One region of the Bradyrhizobium sp. LeoB3 genome, then DNA from elsewhere that is predicted to be linked to it. Evidence: predicted binding sites of a transcription regulator. Region 1 holds the regulator's gene; each other region holds the start of a gene.

Region 1 (4,898 bases):
TCCCGTGCTTTTTGTCGCACGGGACCCATGGGTGCAACCGGCACCCGGCTTTCCCTGCGCCCTCTGTTCGATGAGAGGGTGAAACGAACGCAAAGCTCGGGCGCAATGCGCCGCGAGAATGTGGACTCACATCCTCAAGCTGTTTGAAAATTGAATCGGACGTTCCCCTCGTCGACCCATAACCACAGGACTTTGCTGTGTGCTCCGCTACCACTGCTTGCTCGCGCCACCACAACTCCCTGTGGTTATGGGTCCCCGCCTTCGCGGGGACGACATCGGTGTGTGTGACCCGCCTGGCTGATACAATCGAAGACATTGCCGGCCCCTCGGGATTTTCGTACACAGCCGTCGCCATGACTCAACCGTCCCTTTCCCCCGGCTCCGCCGACGTCCTGTTGTTCGACCTCGGCCGCGTCGTGCTCGATATCGATTTCGGCAAGGTGATGACCACCTGGGCCGGCCATGCCGGCTGCGAGCCCGGCGAGCTCGCCACCCGCTTTGTGATGGACGAGAGTTACAGACATCACGAGGTCGGCAAGATCGATGACGCCGCCTTCTTCGCAAGCTTGCGGCAGTCGCTCGGCATCGGCATCTCCGACGCCCAGTTCCTGGAAGGGTGGAACGCGATCTTCGCCGGCGAGATGCCGGGAATCGCCGAGCACCTGGCGCGCGCCAAGACGCGTCTGCCGCTTTATGCTTTCTCGAACACCAATCCGCCCCATATCGAGCATTTCTCGACAGCCTATTCGGACGTGCTCGGCCACTTCCGCCAGATCTTCTTCTCCTCGACGATCGGGCTACGGAAACCTGACGCGGACGCCTATGACTACGTGATAAAGGCGATCGGCGTGCCGGCCTCACGCATCGTGTTCTTCGACGATTCCGCAGAGAACATTCGCGGCGCACGGGCGATAGGTCTCACGGCCATTCACGTCACATCGCCGGATGATGTGACGAACGCGCTTGTCGCGCTCGGAATTTAGGAGTTGCCCGTGGCCCTGATGCCGGTCGCCGATGCGCTAGCCGCGGTCCTCGCCGGCGCGGAACCATTGCCGGAAGAGATGGTCGCGCTCGATGCCGCCTATCACCGCACGCTTGCCCGTGACGTCGCGGCAAAGCGTACTCAGCCGCCACTGGCGATGTCGGCGATGGATGGCTATGCGGTGCGATCCGCCGACGCCGCCGACTTGAGCGCGCGGCTGAAGGTGATCGGCGAAGTCGCCGCGGGCCGGCCGTTCGATCGGGAACTTGGTCCGCGGGAAGCGGCACGGATCTTCACCGGAGGCGTCATTCCCGCCGGCGCCGATGCGGTCGTGATCCAGGAGGACACCCGGGTCGATGGCGATCACATCACCATCACCGAGGCCGCTGTCGCCGGGCGGCATATCCGGCCCGCCGGCGTCGATTTCCGCGAGGGTGACGTGCTGCTGAGGCGCGGAAGCCGGCTGACCGACCGCGCGCTGTCGCTGGCGGCGTCAATGAACTATCCGGAACTCCCCGTGCGGCGCCGACCCAAGGTCGCCGTGCTCGCGACCGGCGACGAACTCGTGATGCCGGGCACCTCTCCGGGTCCAGGCCAGATCGTCTATTCCAACGGCTATGCGCTGCGGGCGATGGCGCGTGCGGAAGGCGCTGAAGCGATCGATCTGGGGGTCGCCGCCGACACGGTTGCCGCCACCACTGACGGCATCCGCCGCGCGCATGCCGCGGGCGCCGACATCCTCATCACCACCGGCGGCGCTTCGGTCGGCGACCATGACCTCGTCAAACCGTCGCTCGAGGCCGAGGGCGTGACCATGGCGTTCTGGAAGATCGCGATGCGGCCGGGCAAGCCGATGATGCATGGCCGGCTCGGCGCGATGCGAGTGATCGGCCTGCCCGGCAATCCGGTGTCGTCCTATGTCTGCGCCTATCTGTTCCTGGTGCCGTTGATTCGGGCCCTGCTCGGCCGCTCGGCGATTCATCACGTGACGGAAAGCGCCCTGCTCGGCCGCGATCTCGCCGCCAACGATCAGCGCGAAGATTATCTTCGTGCGCTACTCGAAGAGCGCGACGACGGCACGCTGATCGCAACGCCGGTCACCAAGCAGGACAGTTCGCTGCTTGGGAATCTCACTGCGGCGCAGGCACTTGTGATCCGTCCGCCATTCGCGCCAGCCGCAGCAAAAGGCGCGCCTTGCGACATTCTCCGATTGCCCGAATGACGTCGCGACCGACACCTGCCCGAGCATCTCTGGTCGCGTTCACCAGAAATTAAGTGGTTGCGGAACACATATCGAACATATAGTGTCCGTTCATGATTTGTTTCGAAACTCGCTGTCTACGAATGGGAGTGCGTGACTCCCGAGATCAGCTCTTCTCAAGTCTCGGATCGAACGACGCTACCAACCGGGGGAATGCTCGCGATGCTTACGCGCAAACAGTATGAACTTCTGCGTTTCATCAACGAACGGCTGAAAGAGGCCGGCGTGCCTCCTTCGTTCGACGAGATGAAGGACGCACTCGACCTGCGCTCGAAGTCCGGCATCCACCGCCTGATCACGGCGCTGGAGGAACGGGGCTTCATCCGCCGCCTGCCGAACCGCGCCCGCGCGATCGAGGTGATCAAACTGCCCGAGCTCTCCGCCGCCGGCAACGGTCGCCGCGGCTTCACGCCAAGCGTCATCGAGGGCACGCTCGGCAAGCGCACGACCAGCGCGGCCGTGGCCGAGGATGATGGCAACCGTCCCGTCGCCGTTCCCGTGATGGGCCGGATCGCGGCGGGTACGCCGATCGAGGCGCTGCAGACCCGCAGCCACACCATCAGCGTGCCGCCCGACATGCTCGGCTCCGGCGAGCACTATGCGCTCGAGGTGCGCGGCGATTCCATGGTCGAGGCCGGCATCCTCGACGGCGACATGGCGCTGATCCAGCGTAACGACACCGCCAACACCGGCGACATCGTGGTGGCGCTGATCGATGAGGAGGAAGCGACGCTGAAGCGCTTCCGTCGCCGCGGCGCGTCAATCGCGCTTGAGCCTGCCAATGCGGCCTACGAAGTCCGCATCCTGCCGCCGAACCGGGTGCGGATCCAGGGCAAGCTGATCGGGCTTTATCGCAAGTACTGAGCCGACGAGGACGCAGCAGCTCGTCTGGTACTTTGGTGGGTGCTCTGCCCTCAAGGACACTGACAAGAACGATTTAGAGTGATTAGAATAAGAGCCCCGGTAAGTTCGCCGGGGCACTCTCGGTGCAAGGAGATGTCCGGCAGCGCCTCCTATCGTGTTTGTGAACGGCTAGAGGGCGCGGGCCGTACAAATGCCAAGAACGGAGCAGAGGCTTATAAGTTATCGTCCACTCTGATAGAGGCCTGCGCCTCTTCCCAGGCACGGGTCGGCTATCTCGAATGAGGAGCAATCCGATGTGTGACTATAGCCTGCACGCCGTGGCGACGCGTCCCGCCCAAGTCGGAGAGACGCTTATCACCACCACCTTCCGCGGTACCTCGACCCGCGGCTTCGCTTCGGAAAGCGATCCGACGGTCGCAGTCTGCATGCTTCCCGGGACCGAACTCGCGTTCGCCGATAACGTCCGCTACGACAATCGCTGGATCTGGACCAAGACGACCGGCTTCCGTGTCGGCAAGTTCAACCAGATCGATGCGCATATTCGGGATCGTCATCACGACGCGATCGAATTCCCCGATGGCAGCCATGTGCTGGTGACCCAGCTCTGCGAAGGGCAGCGGGCCACCGTGCTGCAATTGCCAGTGACGCATCATGTTGCAGAGCCGGCACCGAAGGCGGTCGAGCAGCGCCCCGCGCCGAACCCGCTGTTCATCGGCTGAGAGCTTCGGGCAGCGTGCGCCGCCGGTCTCGGCCGGCGGGACGTTGCCGCGGGTGAAAAGCAAAGTATTCGAGCGGCCCCGGAGGCCATCCGGGGGCGCATGCGGTTTTTTGTTGAACTATTCGCAAGGGGCATGATCGGTGGTCACCAAGATCACATGGCAAAAAGCCGGACGGGTGGCCCAGCCCGGCCGATACATGTTCAGGTTCGGCTGGCTCACCGTCGCAGCGGAAGATCTCGCGATCTGGGAGCGATTTCCGGATGCGAGCTTCACGCTCGTGCAAGTGCCGTCGCATTCGGGCGGTCCGGACGAATTTCGGCTCGGCGCCTTCGAGCTGCCGGCCAACGCCGGTGGAGATTGACGGGAGCGCTCAGTCTTCCGGCTGCAGGTCGGACTCGGACGGGGTCGCATCGATGGCGCGCGGCGCGGGTGCCCCTTGGATCCGGATCGTGGTCTCGGGTTCGCCTTCGCCTGACACCGCAGGCGACCACGGCCGGTCGAGGCCGGCGGGCTTGACCGCATCGATGACGAAGCCGTTCCGGTTCCGCCGCAGCGCCAGCCCGCCCTGCCGCCGCAGGCGCTCGGCATCGATGACCGCCGCCGCACCGCCTTGTGGCACCGGCCGTGCGGTCACGATCAGCACCGCCCGTTCGCAATCGTCCGCGAGCGCCTCGGATCGCTGCGTGAGCGCGATGAACGCGCCGCCCGCGGCCGGGGTCACGCAGCCGCCCTCATCGCATGAGACGCCCTCCGTGAGCGACGGGTCGCTTGCAGTGCGGGCATCGGCATCCGCGGCAAGCCACTCCTTGGCGAGAAACGCGTCCTTCGCGGTCCGCATCAGGTGCAACCGCCCGTCACCGCCGCGAACGGCGACATTGCGGCCGTTGCCGGAAATCAGGATGTCGGGTTGCGGCGCCCTCACCGCCCAGACCACCGCAATGAGAAGCACCGCCGCGCCGACGAAGCGCAGCGGCGTGCGCAACAGCCCGAGCAGGATGACGCCCAGGCTCGCGGCGATCAGCGGGCCGATCCCGAACGCACTGACGTGGCCGACTGCGCCCGGCAGCGCGGC
Region 2 (4,898 bases), on a different contig from region 1:
TCGAAATCTGGGTAGGAAGCAGAACAACAAGCCTGACGCCGACCTTGTCCGTTATCTCCTCGTATGGGTTTACATACGGAGTTTTGCGCTTCGTGTTGTAAAAGGCCTTCGTGATAAACGATCCGCCAGTCTTTAGGCGCGGCTTGATCGGCAACCTTACAAAGAGTTCGGTCGAAATAGGAGCGATCAGGGGCGCGAGGTCGTCCACTATGCACGTAGCCACGCGCTCGCCCCATTTCTCGTACATGGGGCGTTCGCTTGTCCAACGAGCTAGAAACTCCTCCTCATTCATGATTGATCGCGGATGTGATCACGGACCGTAATCCGCGTCCATTGTTGTGGCGCGCCATCCTTCGCTTCGCCGTCGATGGTTTCGACCGTCACCATGTCGTTAAACGCCTCGGGCGGAGCCGTAAATTTGATGCTGTTCGAAAAAACCATCTTGCGCAACCGAAGTTGGCTCTGCAGATCTGAGATGTCTTTCTGAATGGCGCTTGTCGGAAACTTCTTCTGCTTCATAAACGCTTCGAACGCGTCGGCGGTGTCGGCCGTGAGGAATTTCTTCGCAAACGAGTTCACACTCACCGTGGGCGTATTGTCGATCTTCAGATAGGTGTAGAGGCCTGTCATCAAATCGGCTCGCTTTTCCTGCGGAAGGTCCAAGTCCTTGATGAACGTTTTCGTATGATCGAAGAATACTTTCGTTAAGAAAGCGCTGTTTTGAGGGATCACGCAGCAGAGAAATGCTTCGTAGAAGTACTGTGCGGCGCCGTCCCGGTTTGCGCTACTCATGTGACTGTCGAAAACGAAGGCCCTCCATCCAGACGGAAAGCTCTTAGGATCAGCAGCATGGTCGGCGTGAACGAATATGCCGATCTTGTAGAGTTTAGCTGCGGGAGTAAGGAACAGATCCTTGAGGTACGATGCGTCGAGCGCACCCCGCTTTACCTCTCGCAGAAATCCTGACTGAGTTTCTGCCTTGATGATGCCGAGGAAAGGACGGGCTGGGCTACCGACCGTTCCAGAGAAAACGACAACAATGCCGCCCGGTAGCTTGCGAGCAATTTGCTTCGCTGTGAGTTGATCAGCAATTGCCTGCGATTGCTGGACGAATTGCGCATCACTAGCTTTGATTAGCTTCGCGGCGATGTCAGGCACATTACCGGCCGATCCATCCATGATGGTCATTTCCATGCTCTTGGAGTTGTTTCCAAGGGCGTCGATCACACGCGACTTGAAGTCGTCAATCGCGTCGACAGGCAATTGCAGAAGTTGGCCGCCGTAGCGAGGAGGAATTGGTAACTTGTCGTCCTTACGCTGAAAGACCTCGTGCAAAATCATCCGCCGAACGGACATATTTTCAAGAAGCATCTCGGATTTCCCCTTAGCCCTTCCGCCATCTAAGAGGTTCCGACAGAGTTGCAAAAGAAGAAATTGCCGCGTCGCACTATCTCGGCGTGTACGCCGAATGCCTAAGAACAAAATAAGAACTGTCGGATGACCCGTCAAGTTAACTCTACAGGCCGAGCAGGATCGAAGTCTGACTAGGCTGATGCTCATTCAACCGGAACAGCAATGCCAGACATAAAGCCGACCTCCTCACTTCGGCACTTCAGGGCCTCGAAGCAACGGAAAAGGTAATATGGTGGCAACTGTGGGCCTTAGGAACTAAGGAGTCGTCAGGAACCCGAGGCCGGCGGTTGTCTCGGCCGCTCACCTTTAACGGCATGGACAAGCGTCTAACGCCTCGTTGTCTGCCCCATTCCTACCCCTTGGGCGGAGCCGATTCTGTAGCTACTTGCGGCCATTCCGACCGTCATAGAAGCCCGAGGGGCCTGTCTTTTCGCACAGCACGGGCGCTACAAGAAACTGGGATGTGCCCTGACCGTTCGGGACTCGTGGGAGAAAGATGGTTAAACTACCCGCCATATTGACGGCGCCTTTTTTGTGAGTTGCGTTGTGAAGCGTACCAATTTTCCGGAAATGCCGGGTTTCATTAAGCCCCAACTCGCGACCCTTCGCTCGAAGGCTCCTCCAGGCGACCAGTGGCTCCATGAAATTAAATACGACGGCTACCGAATCCAGCTTCATCGGGATAAACGAAAAGCGAAGGCCTACACTCGCACTGGCCTCGACTGGACCAAACGCTTCTCGGTCATCGCAAGCGCCTTCGATATCCCCGGTCAAGCGATCATCGATGGGGAGGTAGTGGTCATCCATGAAGGCCGCACCAACTTCTCCGAATTGCACGCTGACCTCGCCAGAGGCGACCAGGACCGTTTGCTGTACTACGCCTTCGATCTCCTATGGCTCGACGGCAAAGACCTTCGCAAGACGTCGCAGATTGAACGAAAGGCCATGCTGCAGGGCCTGTTCAACACCAACCAGCTCGAACCGCCAGTGCTCTACAGCGAGCACGTCCAGGGTAACGGCCAGCAGCTCTTCGAGCATGCGGCTAAGCTGCACTATGAGGGCATTATCTCCAAACATGCCAACGCGCCGTACCGGTCAGATCGCAATGAAGGCTGGCTGAAAATCAAGACCGTCCACCGCGGGCAATTTCCGGTCATCGGCTTCATCAAGGACCCCAGCGGGATAGCGGCCCTGTACCTGGGCAAGCAGGAGGGCGAAGAGCTGCGATACATGGGAAAGGTCGGGACGGGATGGTCCCGTACAGTTTCCAGTAAAATCAGGAAACAGCTCGATACCGTCGTTAGCCCGAAATCAAAGCTCACCAAGCCTGTCAGGAAGCCGAAGGCCACGTGGGTAGAACCGAAGTTCGTTGCCGACATTGAGTACCGAGACATCACGTCGGAGGGCTTGCTGCGCGCAAGCTCCTTCAAAGGGCTTACGCGTGACAAATCCTAAGTGTCCGATCTGCTTCGGCATCGGTTGGGTCTGCGAGAACCATCCGAACCTCGCCTCGAGTGAAGAGCTGGGCTGTCAGTGCAGCGCGGGGATGCCGTGCCTATGCAACCGGCCTGACGATGATGGGATTGACGAGCCGGACGTGAGCGGGGTCCTCGATGAGACCCGGCCCGTGAAGCATTAGCGTCGCGCAGCGTTCTTCCGACGATTGTAAGGCGAGCGGCTGATCGGCTTTAGCGAAATGCCCTCGCGCTGCGCCTTTGCTAGGCAAAGATGCCGGCGGACGGGCATATCTTAATGCTGATGACCCCCCTCACCTCATACCGCGCAGGCCGGTGCTTACCTCGTCGAGGGCCATGTTCCCGCCACCGCCCTGCGGCGCCTCCTCTCCGAGCTTCCGAATGCCAAAGTATTGCTGTGCCCGGAATGCCGATCGGATCGCCGGGTGGAGAGCCCCAGCCCTATACGGTCGTACTCTTCGGCGCGGCTGGCCGAAAACCCTTCATGCGCTTCATCGGCAACCAGGCGATCGGCTGATTGAGGCCGTAACATCGGAGCTCGTCGAGGAAGCAACGCATTCAGGCTGCAAGAAGCCAGATTCTGGTAATTAGAGGCCCCAGATACTTGGCGGAACTTGGCTTTCCCGATACTCTCATCGAGTCGGAGCGCGAGGAAAATTGTTCTCGAAACTGAACAGAGCGAAACGGAAATGGGCGGGGCGCTTGGTCGCGCTGCTTTATCTGTTTTGCGTGCTCGCGCCGAGCGCAGCGCTCGCGGTTGGCTCCGGACCGGCTCCGTGTTTCGACGAAGCCCCGACCGTCGCGCACGCCCACGACGAGGCGGTTACGGCAAAGCACGAGCACGAGGGCACTGTCCATCACCACGACGGGGCGCATCACGGGCATCAGACCGCAATCGCAAATGCTGAAGCAGGGCACGAAGGCCACCATACTAAGGGCGGACCCGGACCCTGCTGCGCGATGCTCTGCCTTTCCGCCATTCCAGCCGATCTGCCGGCAATGGCAACTCCGGTGCAGCCGGTTTCACTCTGCTTATCCGCAAATTACCAGCGCCTTCCCGGCGAGGCGCCCACCCTGCTCTACAGACCTCCCATCGCCTGACCTGACGTGACGAGGCGGCACGACGCGCGCGGCCCGCGTGCGCCTGCCTGTACTCCATCGGCAGTTCAGGAGATGCATCCATGTCTTCGCAGTTTTCGGCGAAGTTTTACGCTATCGGCGCCATAGCCGCTGCGCTCGCGAGCGCGGTCGCCGGCTGCGTGCCCGCGACCACGCAGCTCGCGGCCGCCGATCCCGCCGATCCCACAGCACGCGTAGCTGCTGTCAGATACCGCTCGACCACCGCACCCTACACCAGTCTACGGCCGTCGGCGCCCGCGCCCTGGCGCGAGCACAATGAGAATGTCACGCCGAAACGTGGACAGGAATCGCAATGACGACGCATCTCGCGATACGCGCCCCCGCAATCGGCCTGCTGCTCACCGCCGCCCTCGCGCTGTCCGGCTGCGCATCCTTCTCTCTCGACAGTGGCATGACCGTTGTCGCCACGGCGACCGAACGGGCCATTGGCAAGGATGTCGCCTTCGTGCGAACGGCCGACGATGTCGACGTGGTGCGCGGAACGGTGCGGCGCCTGCTCTCTCGTCCATTGAACGTCGAGGCCACCGTGCAGGTCGCGCTTCTCAGCAATAAAGGTCTGCAGACAGCGTACAACGAACTCGCGCTGGCCGAGACCGATCTGGTCGAACAGAGCCTGCCGCCGAACCCGACGTTCGCGATCTCGCGGATCTCAGGCAATGGCGCGAGCGAGGTCGAACGCCAGGTGGTCGGCGATATCCTGGCGCTAGCCACATTGCCGTTCCGCTCCGAGATCGCGCGCGAGCGTTTCCGGCAGGCGCAGCTCCGCGCCGCGCTGGAGACCTTGCGGCTCGCCGCCGATGTCCGGCGCGCCTACTTCCGCGCGGTCGCGGCCAACGAAATGGTCATCCTGCTCACCGATGCGAAATCGAC
Region 3 (4,898 bases), on a different contig from region 1:
GGTCTTTCGTCGCGTACTGAAGTATTGAGTGCAAAATCGGTCATTCTGACGCCCCGTCGAAATACGGAAGGAGGCCCTTAGTCTTGACCATTGACTTGAAGGTTAGATGACAGCCGTAGTTTGCTTGAATGAAACGCGTGTCGCAACGGTGCTTGGGTGTTGCATCGATGATCGTCTGTCACGCGCGCTCGCGACATGAATGTTGACCATTCACATGACGAGCCATGCTCGCAGCGAAAGTGTGTGATGGATGTGTGATGGAGAGGAGCGGTCGCGCGCTGCCTGACGCCGGGGCTGTGGCGCCGTGGCAGCGCGTCGACCGCATGGGAACGTCATTGGCGTGAACAAGACGCCCCAAACTCCCCCTGTAATAGGGGAGTATTGTCCATCAATGTAAGGTTGTAAATAGATATCAGTCTTATCAACGGCTTGATATTTGCAGTGCTATGCATGGGGCCATGCTTATGCCGCAGCCCGCGCGCGTTTCCTCAACAGTTCCGCGGCGATCTTCAGATCCTCGACAAAGCGTTGATATTCCCGCGCTTTCGCATCCTCATCGGGCAGCCGCAGCAGATAGGAGGGATGCACCGTCACCAGCGCCTTGACGTCGTCGTCAAGATCGATCAGGCGGCCGCGGTTCTTGTTGATCGGCGTGAGCTTGTTGAACACGCATTGCGCAGCGGTCGCGCCCATCGCCACTACCAGGTCCGGTTTGATCGATGCGAGTTCCCGCTCATACCATTGGCGGCAGGCCTTGATCTCCGGCGTATTCGGCTTCTGGTGCAGGCGGATCTTGCCGCGCGGCACAAATTTGAAATGTTTCACCGCATTGGTGACGTAGACCTTTTTGCGGTCGATACCGGCTTCGTCAAGCGCGCGGTCGAGCATCAGGCCGGCGGGACCGACGAACGGTTTTCCGGCGAGATCTTCCTTGTCGCCCGGCTGCTCGCCGACCAGCATCACCTGCGCGCTTTGCGGGCCTTCGCCGAACACGGTCTGGGTCGCATGCTCATAGAGATGGCAGGCGCGGCAATCGGCGGCTTCCTTCCGCAGCGCACTCAGTCGGTCGGCGTGGCGGATCATGGCGGGTTCCGGTGGCGTGGCGATTTCGCTTGTGGGCTTAATCGTCGAAGCCTCCGGCAGGTTCCTCGATTGCTTCGCTGCCAGCCGGGCCGGGTTGAAGATCGTAGCGTAATGACGCTGCCAGATTTCCTCCAGCCGATTGCCTGCAGGCATCCCGGCCTCGCCGATACCAGGGGTGATCGACACCGCATGTCCATCCCAATGCGCGCAGACATCTGGTGTGAGGATCGACCAGGGCATGTCGGCGAAGCGGCTCGCGAAGAATGGCGCCGCCAGTTCCACGACATGATGCTGCGGCTCGAACCAGGCGACGAAATGCGATTTGTGCTCGCGCCCGATCTCGCGGAAGCGGATCGATGTCCGCATCCGCTGTGCCTCGTGATGCACGGCCTTCGCCATCGCATGGATGCGCGCGACATCAGGGTCGTCGGCGACGTCGAGCAGGTCATGGTCGCGGCGCAGGCGCCACAACAGGCGATAGAGCAGGGCAAAGCGCTCGGCATCGCGATGCAGGATCGCGGTTTTCGCCAGCTCGACGAATTTGGCCGGCACGCTGAACGTGCCATGCGGCGGCTCGAGCGGCGCTTCGCGGTCCGGCGCATCGAACGGTTCGACTTCGTTGTTGCGCACCGTCCACGTCACATCGTCAGGCGGCACCTCGTTCAGCACCAGCGTCCGTGCTGCCTTTCGCCAGCCGTCGAAATCAGTCTCGCTGCCCAGGATGATGTGGTGCATGGCACTTACTCTCCCTCCTGTCTCTCCTCTCGTCATGCCCGGGCTTGACCCGGGCATCCACGCCTTCCTCACCAAGGAAAGAACGTGGGTGGCCGGGACAAGCCCGGCCATGACGGCTCTCATGAATCCAGTTGATTTCATTCATGAATTTATCCCGTTACCAATCCGATTGACTCCTCCCGCGCAGTTGGCTTTATATTAGAACATACCATGAACAATTGGGCCAGCTTCTAGTTTCTCCCGGAAGCCAGCAGCGGCCCCGATATCTTCCTTAAGGAGCGGCGCATGACGAGCGCACGCCTGAGCACGCTTGCGTCCCTGCGTGGGCGCATCGAGCGCATTGAGACATCCAATGAAGCGCATCCGCTGCCGCGGATCGCGCTCGGTCATGCCGGCGCTGATGCGATGCTCAAGGGCGGCCTCGCGAAAGCCGCGGTGCACGAGGTGTTTGCCGAGGGGCACCAGGGCGCTTCCGCCACCGGTTTCATCGCAGGTCTTGCCGGCCGTCTTGCCGCGCGAAAGCCGCTGGTCTGGGTGCGGCAAGATTTTTCCGAAACCGAATCCGGCGCGCTGTCGATGAACGGTCTGTCCGAGCTTGGCCTCGATCCGCGTCTCCTCGTCACCGTGCGCGCCGCCGACATCGACAATGCCTTGCGCACCACGGCCGATGCGCTCGCCTGCGACGCGTTAGGCGCCGTCATCATGGAAGTCTGGGGCGAGTCCAAGCAGCTCGATCTGGTCGCGAGCCGCAAGCTGACGCTATCAGCGCAATCATCAGGCGTCCCCGCGCTGCTGCTGCGCCTGGCGGCAACGCCGCTTCCGTCCACCGCGGAAACCAGATGGATCGTGCGCGCGGCGCATTCGCCGCCGGGCGCCAGTTGGAGCGCGTGGGGCGCGCCTCTGTTCGATGCGCAGCTCGTTCGCAACCGTCATGGCCCGGTCGGGCGATGGATCATGGAATGGAAATGTGATGAGTGCCTTTTCAGTGAACCGTCGGCGTATCCTCAGCCTGTGGCTGCCGCGCCTGCCCATCGATCGGATCAAGCGGCAACTGGCGCGAAGCAGCGCCTCGCCAGCTGATCGCCACACGGACGCCGCACCCCCTCTCCCGCAAGCGGGGGAGGGCTGGGGTGGGGGTGCCTCCGCGAGTCACGCGGTCTCCTTGATCGAACCGGCATCGCCGCGAGTTCCCACCTCTCCCCAACGGGGAGAGGTCGACTTGCACATGGCTATGTGCAAGTCGGGTGAGGGGGCTCAGGTCCCGCGAGAGACCGCACCCCTCACCCGGATCGCATCTAACGATGCGATCCGACCTCTCCCCATGGGAGAGGTGAAGAAAGAAATCCCCAGCGTTGTCGTCATCAAGGAGCACAACGCGCTCGTCATCCACTCTCTCGACGACATCGCCGCGCGAAGCGGGCTGTCGACTGGCCTGCCACTCGCCAATGCCCGCGCGATCTGCCCGGAACTGACGGTCTATGATGCCGACGAGGTCGCGGATGCCAAAACGCTCAATGACATCGCCGACTGGTGCGACCGCTTCACACCTCTGGTGGCGCTCGATCCGCCCTACGGTCTCTTCCTCGATATCACCGGCTGCGCCCATCTGTTCGGCGGCGAACACGCGATGCTGCAGATCATCTGCGGCGCTCTCAGTCGGCGCGGCTTTGCCGTCAGCGGCGCGATCGCAGCCACCTCGGTTTGCGCCCGTACGCTGACGCGGCATTCGTCAGGCAGGATCATCGAGGATGGTGCGGAGGTCGAAGCTGTCAGCCCTCTGCCGATCTCGGCATTGGGCGCCGATGAGACGATCACCAAAGGCCTGCGCCGCGCCGGCTTGAAGACGATCGGCGATGTTGCTGCCCGCGCGCGCCATGAAATCGCGGCGCGTTTCGGTGCTGCCTTCACCACGCGGCTCGCGCATGCGCTGGGGCAGGGCGATGCGCCGATCAGCCCGCGCAAGCCATTGCCTGACTACATCGTCGAAAAGCGGTTTCCCGAGCCGGTCACGACCGAACCCATGATCGCGCTGACGCTGCAGAACCTCGCCAAGATGCTGGTCCAGGCGATGGACAAGCAGGGCAAGGGCGCGCGGAAGCTGGAAGCAGGCTTCTTCCGCACCGACGGTGCGGTGCGCACGCTCGCCGTCGAGACCGGGCGTGCGGTGACGAAGCCCGAGGTGATCGACCGCCTGTTCCGCGAACGGTTAGAGGCACTCAACGATCCCCTCGATCCCGGCTTCGGCTTCGACCTGATCCGCCTGTCGGCTGGTCGTACCGAGATCGTGGTGCAGCAGCAGCGCGATCTCGATGCCCATGTCCATGACAATGACGAGCTTGCCGCGCTGATCGACCGCATCGCCGCCCGCATCGGCGGCAAGCGCGTGGTCGTGTACCTGCCGGAGGACACCCATATCCCCGAGCGCGCGGCGCTTGCCGCCCCTGCGCAGCATCATCTGGCCGCGGCCTCGCAAGCCGCCTGGCCCGCGCGCGCCGAGGGCGAACCGCCATTGCGTCCGCTGCGCCTGTTCGAAAGGCCGGAGCCGATCAAGGTGCCGTTCGCCACCGTGCCGGACGGACCGCCGCATCGCTTCACCTGGCGGCGCGCCACGCATCAGGTGGTGCGGGTCGAGGGTCCCGAGCGCATCGCCATGGAATGGTGGCAACGGGACGGAAAAGTGCTGACGCGCGACTATTTCCGCGTCGAGGACGAGCAGGGCCTGCGCTTCTGGATCTTTCGCGACGGCCTTTACGACAGCGAACTGATCGACGAAGACGGCAAGCCCATTCCCGCCAACTGGTTCGTGCATGGGCTTTTCGCATGATGGAACCGGCGCCCGACTATGCCGAGATCGGCATCGCAAGCAATTTCTCCTTCCTGCGCGGCGGATCGGATCCGCGCGCCTATGTGCATCAGGCGAGCATTCTCCGCATTCCCGTGATCGGGCTTGCCGACCACAACACGCTCGCCGGTGTGGTGCGCGCCTACAAGGAGCTCGAAAATTCGAAAGTGACACATCCGCCAAAGCTCCTGATCGGTTCGCGCATCGTCTTCATGGACGGCACGCCTGACATCCTGGT
Region 4 (4,898 bases), on a different contig from region 1:
AGCCGGATCGTCCGTGAAGCTGACATGGAGCTGGGCGAGCCAGGGGATCGATGCGATCTGCACGGTGGCACCGCCGGCCTCGATGCAGGGATGCGAGCCCGGCAGCAATTCACCGCGGGCAACAAGCGCGAACGCGGCCAGCGGCACGACCGAGGCCAGAATCTTCAAACGCAACATGACACCACTCACTCAAGCCGCAGCCGGCTAGAATTGCGCAGACTTATGGTTGGCGGAGTGTAAAGAGAACTGGTTACCGTCGCGTTGACGCGAAACTGCTGGACGCGCTCTACGCCGCGCGCCTGATATCGTCGGCCAGCGCGCGGTAGGACAGCGCTTCCGCGAGGTGCAATCGGCCGATCTTCTCCGTGCCATCGAGATCGGCGAGCGTGCGCGCGACGCGCAGCACGCGGTGATAGCCGCGCGCGGTGAGGCGCATGGTCTCGGCTGCATCACGCAACAGTTTTTGCCCCTGCGCGTCCGGCTGGGCGATGGTCTCAAGCAGCGATGACGGTGCCTCGGCGTTGGTGCGGACGTTGGGCATGCCGGCGGCGGCATAGCGCGCAAGCTGGATGTCGCGCGCGGCAGCAACCCGCGCCGCCACTTCCGCCGATCCTTCAGAAGGCGGCGGCAGGATCAGGTCGGCGGCGGTCACTGCCGGCACCTCGATCCGCAGATCGATGCGGTCCATCAGCGGACCGGAGATGCGCATCTGGTAATCGGCGGTGCAGCGGTCGATGGGCCCGCGCTTGCAGGCATAGCCGGGCTCATAGGCATGACCGCAGCGGCACGGATTCATTGCCGCCACCAGCATGAAGCGCGCCGGATAGGTGACGCGATGGTTGGCGCGCGAAACCGAAACCTCGCCGGTCTCCAGCGGCTGCCGCAGCGAATCGAGCACGCGCGGATCAAACTCGGGCAGTTCGTCGAGGAAGAGCACGCCCTGATGCGCGAGCGAAATCTCGCCGGGCCTGGCGCGCATGCCGCCGCCGGTGAGCGCCGCCATGCTGGCGGAATGATGCGGGCTGCGGAACGGTCGTCGCGCGGTCAAGGCGCCGTCGCGGATCTCGCCGGCCACCGACGCGATCATGGAGACTTCCAGCAGCTCGGACGGCGACAGCGGCGGCAGGATCGAGGGCAGCCGCGCCGCCAGCATCGATTTGCCGGCGCCGGGCGAGCCCATCATCAGCAGGTGATGCCCGCCGGCCGCCGCGATCTCGAGCGCCCGCTTGGCGCTTTCCTGGCCCTTGATGTCGCGGAGGTCGAGCAGCGTCTCCTTCTGCTCATGCACCTTCGGCTGCGGGCGCGACAGTACCTGCGTGCCCTTGAAGTGATTGGCGATCTGGATCAGCGAGTGTGCGGCGATGATCTGGATGTCCGGGCTCGCCCACGCCGCTTCGGAGCCGCAGGCCGCCGGGCAGATCAGCCCCTCGTCGCGCGAATTGGCGCCGATCGCCGCCGGCAATACGCCCGCAACCGCTGCGATCGAGCCGTCCAGCCCGAGTTCGCCCAGCAGGGTAAAGCCGTTGAGTGCATCCGGCGGGATGGCCCCGATCGCCGCCATCAGCCCGAGCGCGATCGGCAGGTCGTAATGGCTGCCTTCCTTGGGCAGGTCGGCGGGCGCCAGATTGACGATGATCCGCCGCGCCGGCAAAGCGAGGCCTGAGGCGATCAGTGCCGAGCGAACCCGCTCCCGCGCTTCGGAAACCGCCTTGTCCGGCAGGCCCACGATCGCAAAAGCCGGCAGTCCCGGCGCGACCTGCACCTGCACGTCGACCGCGCGAGCCTCGATCCCCTCGAAAGCGACGGTGGAAACGCGTTGAACCATGCTGCCCCCTTGCCACAATCGAGGGTAGCCGAAGGCAGCGCCAAGCGCAAGAACATTACGGGAACGCGGGCTCCGGGACCTACCGCTCGGCCGTCCCAGAGCCCCGGGCAGGCTTAAAGCGTCATCTGCATCGGTTCGGGATAATAATGGAAGCCGTCGCCGACCTTGGCGACATGGCCGTAACCGGGCCAGGCGAAGTGATAGGACATCACCGGGGTCTTGTTGGCCGCCAGCATCTCCAGCAGTCTCACCCGCGAGGCCGCTGCCTGCTTCGGGTCGGTATCGTAGGAGAACTCCATCCGCGGCCGCTCGAGCAGCAGCACCGCGTGATGCGAGAGATCGCCGAGGAAGGCGAAGGATTTGCCGGCCGAGCTCACCATGAAGATGTGGTGGCCGACGGTGTGGCCGGGCGCTGCGATCGCCTGCACGCCGGGGAGGAATTCCTGGCCGTCCTTGAAGAACACCAGGCGGTCGCGGACCGGCATGAGATTCTTGCGCGCGTGAATGACAAAGTCCTTCAGCGGGCTGCCCATCTTGCCTTCGTCGGTCCAGTAGTCGAAGTCGCTCTGGGCGATATAGACCTGCGCGTTCGGGAACAGCGGCTTGTCGTTGGCATCGACGATGCCGCCGATGTGGTCGATATGCGCATGCGAGCAGACGACGGCGTCGATGTCCTCAGGCTTGATGCCAGCCTCCGCCATGCTCTTCTGCTGGCGGCCGGTGGTCGGACCGAACGCTTTCGACGTGCCCATGCCGGTGTCGAACAGGATCAGCTTGTCGCCGGTGTTCACGATCGGCGAATTCTGCTCCAGCACGACATTGTCGGGCGACAGGAAATTGTCCGACAGCATCTTCTTCACTTCTTCCTTCGGCACGCCGGTGAAGGTGCCGGAGGGATCGCCGAGCGGGAGCGGGCCGTCGGAGACGACGGTGACTTCGGCATCGCCGAGAATGAAGCGGTGCCAGTAAGGCGTTTGCGTGCCGAGCTTCGGCGCGCGTGCCAGCGCGCTGCCGCCGAGCAGCGTGCTTGCACCAAGGCCGGCGCCGAGCGCGAGCAAGGACCTTCGCGAGACATTGATCGTCATGCTTTTCCTCCACGATTTTTGTCGAGTTATCTTTGGCAAGTCGCCGCGTTGCCGCCCGCGAACAGGTCCTGCCCCGCGACCTGAAGGCGAGCAAGGGCATGCTGCGCCTGCCGTCGCAAGCTGACAAGAGGTCTCAGAGAGGAAGGAAGACGAACGGCCTTACGATTTCGTGCGCTTTGACTCGATCACGTCCCAGATCCTGGCGGCCACGTCCGGACCGCCGAGCCGCGAGATGGCGCGGATGCCGGTCGGCGAGGTAACGTTGATCTCGGTGAGATAGCCGTCGATCACGTCGATGCCGACGAACAACAGGCCGCGCTCGCGCAAGGCCGGGCCGAGCGTCGTGCAGATCTTGCGCTCGCGGTCGGAGAGTTCGGTCGACTGCGCCGCGCCGCCGCGCACCATGTTGGAGCGCAAATCGTCCGCCGCCGGCACGCGGTTGACGGCACCGGCGAATTCGCCGTCGACCAGGATGATGCGCTTGTCGCCATGCTTGACCTCGGGAAGGAAGCGCTGGATCACCCAGGGCTCCTTGAACGTCACCGAAAACATGTCGAACAGCGAGCCGAAATTCATGTCCTGGGGCATCACGCGGAACACCGCGGCGCCGCCATGGCCGTGCAACGGTTTCATGACGACAGCGCCATGCTCGTCGCGGAAGGCGTTGATCTCGTCGAGGTCGCGCGAGATCAACGTCGGCGGCATGAGCTGCGGAAAGTTCATCACAAACAGCTTTTCCGGCGCGTCGCGGACGCTGGCAGGATTGTTGACGACCAGGGTCTTCGGGTGAAGGCGCTCGAGAAAATGCGTCGAAGTGATGTAGGCGAGATCGAACGGCGGATCCTGCCGCAGCAGGATCACGTCGAAATTGGTCAGCGGCTCGCGCTTCGGCTCGCCGAGCGTGAAGTGATCGCCGATCTCGTCGCGCACGGAAAGGACCTGCACCGGCGCCACCAGCTCGTCGCCGCGCAGCGAGAGCTTGTCCGGCGTGTAGTAGGAAATGCCGTGGCCGCGCTTCTGCGCTTCGAGCAGCAGCGCGAACGTCGAATCGCCGCGGATGTTGATGCGCTCAATGGGATCCATCTGGACGGCGACGTTCAATTTCATGGGCTTTGGGTCCGGTCTCTCGAGGAAGTCATGCGCTGGCGTCGAACGCCGCTAACAGATGGCGCGGCAGATGCTTGGGCGCAATCAGCATGGCGTCGAAACGCATGTCGAATTCCGCATGTTCGGGATGCGCCATCAGCCAGGCCTGGGCCGCAGCAATGATGCGCTGTTGCTGGCGCGGCGTGACGGCATAGGCGGCCTCATCAAAGCTGGCGCGGGCCTTGACCTCGACGAAGGCGAGCAGGTTGCGCTTGCGCACCACCAGGTCGATCTCGCCATAGGGCGTGCGGAAGCGCTTGGCGAGAATGCGATAGCCCTTGGCCATCAAATAGGCCGCGGCGCGGCTTTCCGCCGATAGCCCGGTGCGGAACGCAGCGACCCGTTCCGGCGAGGCGAGCTTTGTGTCCGCCCCCTGCGGCGAGCTGCCGTCACTCTTGGCCATCGTCGCCCCGCAGTTCCTTTGCGAGTTCGAGAGCGCGGGCATAGACCTCGCGCCGCGGTCGGCCGGAAAGCTCGATTGCATGCGCAACCGCATCCTTGACGCTGTCGCGCAGGAGTGACGCGCGCAGCAGTTCGTCGAGCTGATCCTGCCCCATCACCTGCGCGTCCGCCGGCGGCGGACCGATCACCAGCACAAATTCGCCGCGCGTCTCCACCGCGTCCCTGGCCGCCGCCAGTTCGGCGATCGGGGCGCGCCTGATCTCTTCGTGCAGTTTTGTCAGCTCGCGGCAGATCGCGGCGTCGCGCCCGCCCATGATCGCGGCGAGGTCGGCAAGCGTCTCCTGCACGCGGCTGCCGGATTCGAACAGCACCAGCGTTGAGTCGATCCTGGCGATCTCAGAGAGCCGCGTGCGCCGGGCCTGTTCCTTCGCAGGCAAGAA

Evidence for each region. The regulator LexA, encoded in region 1, represses DNA repair genes until DNA is damaged. The targets are predictions, from matches to a motif close to TGTTCNNNNTGTGTTCNG.
Region 2: a site for LexA is predicted at 1,475-1,492, ahead of ACZXDY_RS42740 (nucleoid-associated protein). Genes of this name have one in related genera too.
Region 3: a site for LexA is predicted at 2,018-2,035, ahead of ACZXDY_RS21345 (ImuA family protein). Genes of this name have one in related genera too.
Region 4: a site for LexA is predicted at 1,874-1,891, ahead of ACZXDY_RS18625 (YifB family Mg chelatase-like AAA ATPase). Genes of this name have one in related genera too.

The regions. Positions count from the first base shown of each region.
Region 1 covers NZ_JBVBEF010000003.1:25,066-29,963, forward strand. Annotated here, with positions in the region: gene ACZXDY_RS04180 (HAD-IA family hydrolase) at 354-983, shown strand; gene ACZXDY_RS04185 (molybdopterin molybdotransferase MoeA) at 993-2,204, shown strand; gene lexA (transcriptional repressor LexA) at 2,406-3,107, shown strand; gene ACZXDY_RS04195 (hypothetical protein) at 3,401-3,826, shown strand; gene ACZXDY_RS04200 (hypothetical protein) at 3,966-4,187, shown strand; gene ACZXDY_RS04205 (ComEC/Rec2 family competence protein) at 4,197-4,898, opposite strand, start outside.
Region 2 covers NZ_JBVBEF010000159.1:1,128-6,025, forward strand. Annotated here, with positions in the region: gene ACZXDY_RS42735 (GTP pyrophosphokinase) at 1-292, opposite strand, end outside; gene ACZXDY_RS42740 (nucleoid-associated protein) at 289-1,371, opposite strand; gene ligD (non-homologous end-joining DNA ligase) at 1,960-2,868, shown strand; partial or broken gene ACZXDY_RS42750 (hypothetical protein) at 3,233-3,409, shown strand; gene ACZXDY_RS42755 (hypothetical protein) at 3,591-3,989, shown strand; gene ACZXDY_RS42760 (hypothetical protein) at 4,070-4,324, shown strand; gene ACZXDY_RS42765 (TolC family protein) at 4,321-4,898, shown strand, end outside.
Region 3 covers NZ_JBVBEF010000032.1:70,907-75,804, forward strand. Annotated here, with positions in the region: gene ACZXDY_RS21335 (inorganic phosphate transporter) at 1-44, opposite strand, end outside; gene ACZXDY_RS21340 (UdgX family uracil-DNA binding protein) at 463-1,818, opposite strand; gene ACZXDY_RS21345 (ImuA family protein) at 2,104-2,898, shown strand; gene ACZXDY_RS21350 (Y-family DNA polymerase) at 3,140-4,642, shown strand; gene ACZXDY_RS21355 (error-prone DNA polymerase) at 4,639-4,898, shown strand, end outside.
Region 4 covers NZ_JBVBEF010000026.1:17,255-22,152, reverse strand. Annotated here, with positions in the region: gene ACZXDY_RS18630 (hypothetical protein) at 1-177, opposite strand, end outside; gene ACZXDY_RS18625 (YifB family Mg chelatase-like AAA ATPase) at 287-1,825, opposite strand; gene ACZXDY_RS18620 (MBL fold metallo-hydrolase) at 1,939-2,910, opposite strand; gene gshB (glutathione synthase) at 3,070-4,017, opposite strand; gene ACZXDY_RS18610 (YraN family protein) at 4,046-4,459, opposite strand; gene rsmI (16S rRNA (cytidine(1402)-2'-O)-methyltransferase) at 4,446-4,898, opposite strand, start outside.